Regions from separate parts of the Rhizobium sp. NRK18 genome, predicted to be linked through region 1. Evidence: predicted binding sites of a transcription regulator. Region 1 holds the regulator's gene; each other region holds the start of a gene.
The links. Region 1 encodes LexA, which represses DNA repair genes until DNA is damaged. Its sites were predicted from a motif close to TGTTCNNNNTGTGTTCNG; they were not measured.
Positions count from the first base shown of each region.

Region 2: the regulator LexA is predicted to act here: its motif matches at 798-815, upstream of recA (recombinase RecA).
Region 3: the regulator LexA is predicted to act here: its motif matches at 984-1,001, upstream of NN662_RS00470 (ImuA family protein).
Region 4: the regulator LexA is predicted to act here: its motif matches at 992-1,009, upstream of NN662_RS07825 (ATP-dependent helicase).

Region 1 covers NZ_JANFMV010000001.1:2,226,230-2,228,429, reverse strand. The annotation lists gene NN662_RS10395 (ComEC/Rec2 family competence protein) at 1-583, shown strand, start outside; gene lexA (transcriptional repressor LexA) at 577-1,287, opposite strand; gene NN662_RS10385 (ArnT family glycosyltransferase) at 1,433-2,200, opposite strand, start outside.
Region 2 covers NZ_JANFMV010000001.1:1,882,268-1,884,467, forward strand. The annotation lists gene NN662_RS08670 (carbohydrate kinase family protein) at 1-710, opposite strand, end outside; gene recA (recombinase RecA) at 942-2,027, shown strand.
Region 3 covers NZ_JANFMV010000001.1:109,824-112,023, forward strand. The annotation lists gene NN662_RS00455 (HpcH/HpaI aldolase/citrate lyase family protein) at 1-203, shown strand, start outside; gene NN662_RS00460 (DUF1737 domain-containing protein) at 200-406, shown strand; gene NN662_RS00465 (metallopeptidase family protein) at 428-862, opposite strand; gene NN662_RS00470 (ImuA family protein) at 1,072-2,004, shown strand; gene NN662_RS00475 (Y-family DNA polymerase) at 1,928-2,200, shown strand, end outside.
Region 4 covers NZ_JANFMV010000001.1:1,706,063-1,708,262, forward strand. The annotation lists gene NN662_RS07825 (ATP-dependent helicase) at 1-950, opposite strand, end outside; gene NN662_RS07830 (efflux RND transporter periplasmic adaptor subunit) at 1,204-2,200, shown strand, end outside.

The sequences.
Region 1 (2,200 bases):
CGAGCAATGGCAGCGGGCACTGGCCATGCCGAAAGGCGAGGGGCCGGACATGCTAACGGGAACAGGTCCGGATCCGCCCAAGACTGAGAAAGGCGATCCGGTGCGGTTGCCAACCGCGGCATTGAAAGCCGAGCGCCTGGCGATGGAAGAAGCCTTGAAGCCTGAGAGCAATCGCTTCCATTGCCGGAAAGCCGCATGGTGCGCCGCTCAGTTCATGGCGTCGGATGGACCCGCACTCAGGGTGGTGACAGTGGAGAAGCCCGCTTTTGCCGGGCCCGCCTGTGATATCGCCGATCTGGTCATCGCGCCATTCCGTCTCGGCTTTGATACCTGCCGTTCCGGCGCGGCATTGATCAGCGCGGAAAGGCTGCGGCAAACCGGCTCGATCGAACTGCATGTGCTGCCTGACGGCAACGGCTTCGAGGTGAAAACCGCACTCGGTTCCACCGACCGGCCTTGGACCCGACACCGATACTACGACTGGCGAACAAACAGCTTCGTGAGCCCGGAGGAACCTGCCACCTGGCATCTCGTGCCGCGTTCGCACGATAGGGATGCGGACATGCGTGTCACCGGTCAGTGATAGCGGCGAATGAGGCCGACCAGCTTGCCCTGAACCTTGACCCGGTCCGATGCGAAGATACGCGTTTCGTAGGCCGGGTTGGCGGCTTCCAGCGCGATCGACGCGCCCTTGCGGCGGAAGCGCTTGAGCGTTGCTTCTTCGTCGTCGACGAGAGCGACGACGATCTCGCCCGGATTGGCGCTGCTGACATTCTTGATGATGACGGTATCGCCATCGAGGATGCCGGCCTCGATCATTGAGTCGCCCTTGACCTCCAGAGCGTAGTGCTCGCCGGAGCCCAGCATTTCCATCGGAACCGACAGGCTGTGCGTATTGTTCTGGATGGCGGAGATCGGCACACCGGCAGCAATGCGGCCCATGACCGGGACACTGACGGTGTCGTTGGCCGGTTCCGGCGCCTTGGGGGCGGGAACCGGTTTCGGCTTGCCGAGACTGCCTTCGATGACGCTCGGCGAAAAGCCGCGTCGCGGCTGCAGGCTCGGCGAGTAGGCTTCGGGAAGCTTGATGACTTCCAGCGCACGCGCCCGGTTCGGCAGGCGCCGGATGAAGCCGCGCTCCTCGAGTGCCGTGATCAGCCGGTGAATGCCGGATTTGGACGCGAGATTGAGCGCATCCTTCATCTCGTCGAAGGATGGCGGAACGCCGGATTCCTTCATCCGCTCGTGAATGAAGAGAAGCAGTTCCTGTTGCTTTCGCGTCAGCATGAATCGGCACCTTCCAGAATCATGAAACAAATACAGAACGGACACTATATGTTCCCACTGTGTTCCGCAAGTGCCTAAAATAGCGTGAAGATCCGGGAGTTCGGCGACGCTGGCCGCAAATTTGTCTTTCGTGGAGGTGTCTGCGCTATTGATCCGCAGCGATTGCGATATATGCCTTCTCGGCTTCCCTTGCCTTCGTCTCGGCAAGCGATCCGTTCAAGACAGCACTCAGCAGCACGCGCGGATCGATCTTGCGCCATCCGCCGCTGACCACCTTGATCCGGTAACCCTGGGCAGCCAGTATCTCGGCTTCCTCAGGCTTGAGGGTGACGATAATCGGGTAATTGTCGTCCGGGTCCCTATCGCCCAATTGACTGCGCTGCAGGAACGGGCGTGCGGTTCCGCTGTGGAGGCGCGCTTCCGAGGCGACAATATCCGCTCCGAGAAACAGGACATCGTCCGGCGGGTGGCCGAGCTTCGCCAACTCGTCCGAAATCGGTTTCCCGAGGTCCGGCATGCCGAAGGCGGCAACGACGGGATAGAGCGCGAGAAGGATTGCCATCGGCAGTGCGGCAATCGCCAGAATCATGCGCGCGTAGACCTGTCGCTTCGCGATGCGCCAGACGAGCAGCAGGCCGAGCGCGATGGCAACGGCGATCGCAACCGTCACCTTGACGTTCAAAAGCTGTGCGGTAACGCCGTAAAGCACGGCGAAGGCAAGTGCGAGCCCGATCGCCGAGAACTTGAGGAACAGGCTCAGATAGCGCGATGTCGTCTCGCGATCGAAGGAGGTGAGCGCGACCGCCATCAGGATCGACAGGTTGGGAAGCGACGGAATGATGTAGCGGTGATCCGGCTTGAAGGCGGGCGCGAACATGGCGATGTTGAGTGCGATCCAGCCCGAGAGCAGCAG
Region 2 (2,200 bases), 340 kb from region 1:
GCGCAGGCCATGTCGTCGCGGAAGGCGACGAGCGCGTTCTTGCCGCGGGTGATGACTGCGCCACGCAAACCCTGGCCGCGCAGCAGGTCCGGCCAGCCTGAAGGATCGTCCGGCCTTGTTTCGGCAATCGCTTCGGCTTCCGCTTCGTTCATGAAGAGCATGTGCAGATGAGGAAGGGCAGATCTGAAGCGGACGACCTTGGCCGGCGAGATGGCGATGGCGGCAAGGGGAATGCCGCGCTTGGCCGCCACGTCCGCCAGTGCGATGATCGTCTCGGCGGGCATGTTGCCGTCGGTCAGGATAAGGTCGGCCGCCGTGATCGCATCGCGGATCTGGCGCATGGAGAGGCGGCGCGTAGAGAAGAGGCTGTATAGCTCCATGTCCGCGATGCCGATCACCAGATTGCCGTCCTTCTCCAGGATCGCGGTATAGCTCGGCGTCTGCCGGTCGAGAAAGGTGAGCGGACGGTCGTCGATGCCGGCCCGCTCGGCGGCGTCCGCCACCATCTCTCCGGCCTGATCGCCGCCGCGTGGAGAAATGAGCGTGACGGCATGGCCAAGCCGGGCCAGGTTCTGCGCGGCATTGAAGCCACCGCCGCCGGGTTCGGTGAACCAGCGGCCCGGATTGGAGGCACCCGGCACGGTCGCTGTCGAAATGCGCGCCCGCCGGTCGATATGGGCACCGCCGATGACGAGGATTCGTTTGCTCATTTAAGCCTGCCGGAGATGCGCGATTCGGACGAAACAGGCATCCCGAAGGTTCTTTGCCGGCTGCGGCAAGCCCTTGTTTCCACACCCGAAAACGAAAAGAGAACAAACGCCATATTGTTATTTTCTTTCATTGGCTTGCATGGGTCTTGCGCAACGAGAACAAAATGTGTACATATTCGTCATCGACGGCTTCATTGCCTGTGCGGCTTCAATAACCTAAAGGTGGATCAAATGGCACAAAATTCTTTGCGGCTCGTAGAGGACAAATCCGTGGATAAAAGCAAGGCACTTGAAGCTGCACTCTCCCAGATCGAACGGTCGTTCGGCAAGGGATCGATCATGAAGCTCGGTTCCAATGAGAATGTCGTCGAAATCGAAACCATTCCGACCGGCTCGCTGGGCCTGGACATCGCGCTCGGCGTCGGCGGCCTGCCGAAGGGCCGCATCATCGAGATCTTCGGACCGGAAAGCTCCGGCAAGACGACGCTGGCGCTGCAGACGATTGCGGAAGCCCAGAAGAAGGGCGGCATTTGCGGCTTCATCGACGCCGAACATGCGCTCGATCCGGTCTATGCCCGCAAGCTCGGCGTCGATCTTCAGAACCTTCTGATCTCCCAGCCGGACACCGGTGAACAGGCGCTTGAAATCACCGACACGCTGGTGCGCTCCGGTGCGCTCGACGTTCTCGTCATCGACTCGGTTGCCGCCCTGACGCCGCGTGCCGAAATCGAAGGCGAAATGGGCGACAGCCTGCCGGGTCTGCAGGCGCGCCTGATGAGCCAGGCGCTGCGCAAGTTGACCGCCTCGATCTCGCGTTCGAACTGCATGGTCATCTTCATCAACCAGATCCGCATGAAGATCGGTGTCATGTTCGGTTCGCCGGAAACGACGACCGGCGGCAATGCGCTCAAGTTTTATGCGTCGGTTCGCCTCGACATCCGCCGGATCGGTTCCGTCAAGGACCGCGACGAAGTTGTCGGCAACCAGACGCGCGTCAAGGTCGTCAAGAACAAGATGGCGCCGCCCTTCAAGCAGGTCGAGTTCGACATCATGTATGGCGAAGGCGTGTCGAAGACCGGCGAGCTGATCGACCTCGGCGTCAAGTCCGGCATCGTCGAGAAGTCCGGCGCCTGGTTCTCCTATAACAGCCAGCGCCTCGGGCAGGGCCGCGAGAACGCCAAGCAGTTCCTGCGCGATAATCCCGACACGATGGCCGAGATCGAGATGGCGTTGCGCCAGAATGCCGGTCTCATTGCTGAGCAGTTCCTGGACAAGGGCGGCGAGGACGACGACGGCGACGCGGCTGCCGACGGCTGAGACTGTCAGTGGGCTGGCGGCCAATTCTTCGCCGGTCAGCTGAACATAGGGACAGCGTTGTTCCCGGCTTTTGCGGCCGCACATCATGATGATGTGCGGCCGTTTCCGTTTGTTCTGGACAGTCATGGGGGCGTTGGATAAAAGCCAGTGGTTTTGTTGAATAATCCGCCTGC
Region 3 (2,200 bases), 2.1 Mb from region 1:
CGGCCAATGCGGCGTTCGGGCCGAGCGAGACGGCGCTTCGGGAAGCCGAGGCGATCATTGCCGCGTTTGCCGCGCCGGAAGCGGCGGGCATGGGCGTCATCAACATGGACGGGTGTATGGTCGAGCGGCTTCATCTTGCCGAAGCCGAGGTCCTCGTCCATAAGGCGCGCATGATTGCCGAACGTGAAAAGGCCTCAAGATGAAACTCTACCGCTTTCTGACCGGTCCGGACGATGCTTCCTTCTGCCACAAGGTGACAGCGGCCCTGAACCAGGGCTGGTCGCTCGCCGGCTCCCCGACCTATGCGTTCAACGCAGAGGCCGGCGTCATGCAGTGCGGGCAGGCGGTCGTGAAGGACGTTCACGGCAAGGACTACGAGCCCGACATGAAGCTGTCCGAGCAATAGGCTTGCTGTTTTTCGGACGGGCTACCGGCTGATCGTGTCGGCGGTTTCCTCGATGCGCTGCATGTCATCGTCGCTCAGGCCGAAATGGTGGCCGATCTCGTGGATCAGCACGTGGGTGACGATGTCGCCCAGGGTCTCGTCATTCTCGGCCCAGTAGTCGAGAATGGGGCGGCGGTAGAGCGTGATGTGGTTCGGCAGGTCGCCGGTTTCGAGCGAGAAGCGTTCGGAAATGCCGCACCCTTCGAACAGGCCGAGCAGATCGAACGGCGTTTCCAGCGCCATGTCCTCGAAAACCTCGTCCGTGGGGAAATCGGTCACCTCGATGACGAGGTTGCCGGTCAGCTGGCGGAATTCTTCCGGAAGATTGCCGTAGGCCTCTATGGCCAGCGACTCGAAGACGCTGATCGTCGGCGCGTGGCTGTCCCGCCAGTTTTCACTCAAGTCAATGCGGGCCATGTATGCTCCTTCATCATGGCGCTCATATAGCGTTTCCTGCCGATCATTTCGAGACCCCGCGCGGCTGCGGACCAAAATCCTGAGATTTTGGTTGACTCTTTTCGAGGGCTCTGGAATCCATAAGAACATAACAGGAACATTTGGGCCGTAGAGTGCACCACACTCCGGGCCGGTTCTGTAAACGTCAAAATTTCCAAGGAGTGAACGTCATGGCAGACCTGGCCGTGGCGCGGCAGACTGTTGCTGCCCTGCAGGCAGAGATCGACCGTATCGAAGGGCGTGGCGCCGTGATTGCCGCCGCGCGCAGCGATACCGCCTGGCAAAAATGCCAGGAGACCGCCGATCCGGTCCTGCCGCTCGGCATTACCGAGGTCGACGAGCGTCTGCAGGGCGGCCTGCCGTCTGCGGGACTGGTCGAACTGCGTTCCGAGCGGCTCTCCGGAGCGGGAGCGGCAAGCGGTTTCGCGCTTGCCGTCTTCGCGCTGATGCAGGCGCGGCTGGAGGCGAAGGGTGGCCATGGACGGCTGATCTGGATTGCCGACGCCATGGCAGGCCGCGAGGCCGGCTTGCCCTATGCCGCCGGGCTCGAGGATTTCGGCCTGCAGCCGGAGAGCCTGCTTTATGCGGCGTCCGACCATCTGGAGGAAACCCTGTGGCTGACGGAAACCGCGCTTGGCAGCGGGGCCTTCTCCGCCGCTATCCTGGAGATTTGCGGCAATCCCAGGCATTTCGGCCTGACGGAAAGCCGACGGTTACATTTGCGGGCCCGGGAGGCGTGCGTTCCCCTGTTTCTCGTCCGGCAGGGCGGAGAGGAGGAGGCGAGCAGCGCGCTTCTGCGTCTCAATGTCGTTTCGGCGCCGTGCGGACTGCGCGCGCTTGCCGACGGAAGCCGGCTGGAGGCAAGCCTTGGCCATCCCGCCTTTCGTCTTGCCGTCGAAAAGAGCCATCACGCGATCCCCGCCGAATTCGAACTGGAGTGGAACCCCGATGACCGTCAGTTTTTCCGCCCTGCCTCTCATGCAGCCGCCGTTCCCGTCCCGGCGGGACCAGCGCATTCTGGCGCTGGTGTTTCCGCATCTGCCGACGGATCGCATCGCCCGCAGGCGCTGGGGTCTGTCCTGGCGTTCGACCGGGCGTCCTGAGCATCCGCCGGTCGCCTGCGTGGCCAGGCACAAGAGCGCCATGCGGCTGACGGCGCTCGATGAGGTGGCCGAAAGCATCGGCTTCAAGCGTGGTCAGGGCGTGGCGGAGGCGCGCGCCATGTCGCCCGATCTCGATGTCATCGCCGCCGACGAGGCGGCCGACCTGCGTTTCCTGGAGGCCATCGCCGACTGGTGC
Region 4 (2,200 bases), 520 kb from region 1:
TCCTTCTCGAAGCGCAGGATGTTGTCGACCTCGGCACCGCGCCAGCCATAGATCGACTGGTCGTCGTCGCCGACGCAGCAGACATTGATCGGCTCGCCCTTCGGCCGCTGGGCCAGAAGCCGCAGCCACATGTACTGGGCGGTGTTGGTGTCCTGATACTCGTCTACGAGGATGTATTTGAAGCGGCGATGGTAATCCTTGAGGATGCCGGGCTCGCTGCGGAAGATGTGGATCGGATGCAAAAGCAGGTCGCCGAAATCGCAGGCGTTCAGCGTCTTTAGCCGATCCTGATAGGCCTTGTAGAGTTCGCGGCCCTTGCCATTGGCAAAGGCGCGGGCGTCGCCCTCGGGAATCTGCTCCGGCGTCAGCCCCTTGTTCTTCCAGTTGTCGATCATGCCGGCGAACTGCTTGGCCGGCCAGCGCTTGTCGTCGAGACCCTCGGCCTGGATGATCTGCTTGATCAGCCGGATGACGTCGTCGGTGTCGAGGATGGAAAAATCGGACCGGAGGCCGACGACTTCGGCGTGGCGGCGCAACAGCTTGACGCCGATCGAGTGGAAGGTGCCGAGCCAGGGCATGCCTTCGACGGCGTCGCCGAGCAGCAGGCCGATGCGCTCCTTCATCTCGCGCGCCGCCTTGTTGGTGAAGGTCACGGCAAGGATCTGCGAGGGGAAGGCGTGTCCGGTCGAGAGAATATGGGCGATGCGGGTGGTCAGCACGCGGGTCTTGCCCGTGCCGGCGCCGGCCAGAACCAGCACCGGGCCTTCCGTCGTCTCTACCGCATCGCGCTGTTCCGGGTTCAGGCCGGCGAGGTAATCCGGGGCGCGATGCTGGCCGCGAGCGGCCATCGCACGGGCGGCGATGCCGCCGGACGCCGGCGCATGGGGAGCGGGCGTCCTGGGTTCGGGTTCCTCGTCGAAAAAGGGAATATCGTCATAACCACCGATCATGCGGCTCAATGTAGTGATTCGGTTCCAAAAGGCAAAAGAAAGAGAACAAAAGGCGCACTTACCCCGTGAATTGATGGGGTTTACGGTGAGATCAAACGGAAGTGTGATCGAACATGACCAAATTGTAATCTTGTTTCGCTTGTCGCAATTTGGGATTAAATCATAATGCAGACTGACTGACTGTGAGCGGAGCGGGCGACCAGGGGCGGAACCAAAGGTCGCAGCAGAACTCCGCCACCCCCCGGAGAAATTGATGCGTCTGTGGAAACAGCTTGTTTTGAGCCTGATCGTTTTGTGTGCCGGTCTTTATGTGTGGGTGACTTTCGTGCCCGGCGCCGGTGCGCTGCTCGAGAAGATGGGCCTTTCGCAGGAGGTGGTCGCCGCCATTGCTCCCAAGAGTGAAGGTGCGCCCGCAACAGGGCAGGGGCGCGGCCGCGGCGGATTTCGCAACGGCCCCACGGTTGTCGTTACCGCTCCGGCCGGAGAGGGCGTCGTCAACGACCAGTTGACGGCTATCGGCAATGGCGAGGCGATCGAATCCGTCGTCATCGCGCCGCAGGCCTCCGGCAATATCGCCACGGTCAATATCCGCTCGGGCGACCGGGTGAAGAAGGGCGAGGTGATCGCCAGCCTCGATCGCGAGGAACAGGTGATCGCCCGCGACCAGGCACAGGTGGCGCTCGAAAGCGCCGAAGAGAAGCTGTCGATCTACAAGAACGCGAAGTCGACCGTGTCGCGTGTGAGCCTGGTGGAAACCGAGATTGCCGCGAAGTCGGCGAAGCTCGCCCTCGACAATGCCGAGCTGACGCTGAAGCGGCGCGATATCGTTTCACCGATCGACGGCATCGCCGGCATCATTCCGGTCAGCGTCGGCGATTACGTGACGACCTCGACCGCGATCGTAACCGTGGACAACCGCTCCGAACTGCTGGTCGATTTCTGGGCGCCCGAGCGGTTCGCGGCGGGTATGGCGACCGGACAGCCGGTGCAGGCGACGGCGGTGGCGCGGCCCGGCGAGGTGTTTTCCGGCGAGATCGAAGCCGTCGACAACCGCATCGATGAGGCCAGCCGCACCTTCAAGGTTCGCGCCCGCATTCCCAATGCCGACGACAAGCTGCGCGCCGGCATGGCGTTTACGGTGTCGATGAAATTCGGCGGTGACAGCTATCCCTCCGTCGACCCGCTTGCCGTGCAGTGGGATTCCGACGGCTCCTATGTCTGGCGGGTGACCGAAGGCAAGGTGGAGAAGG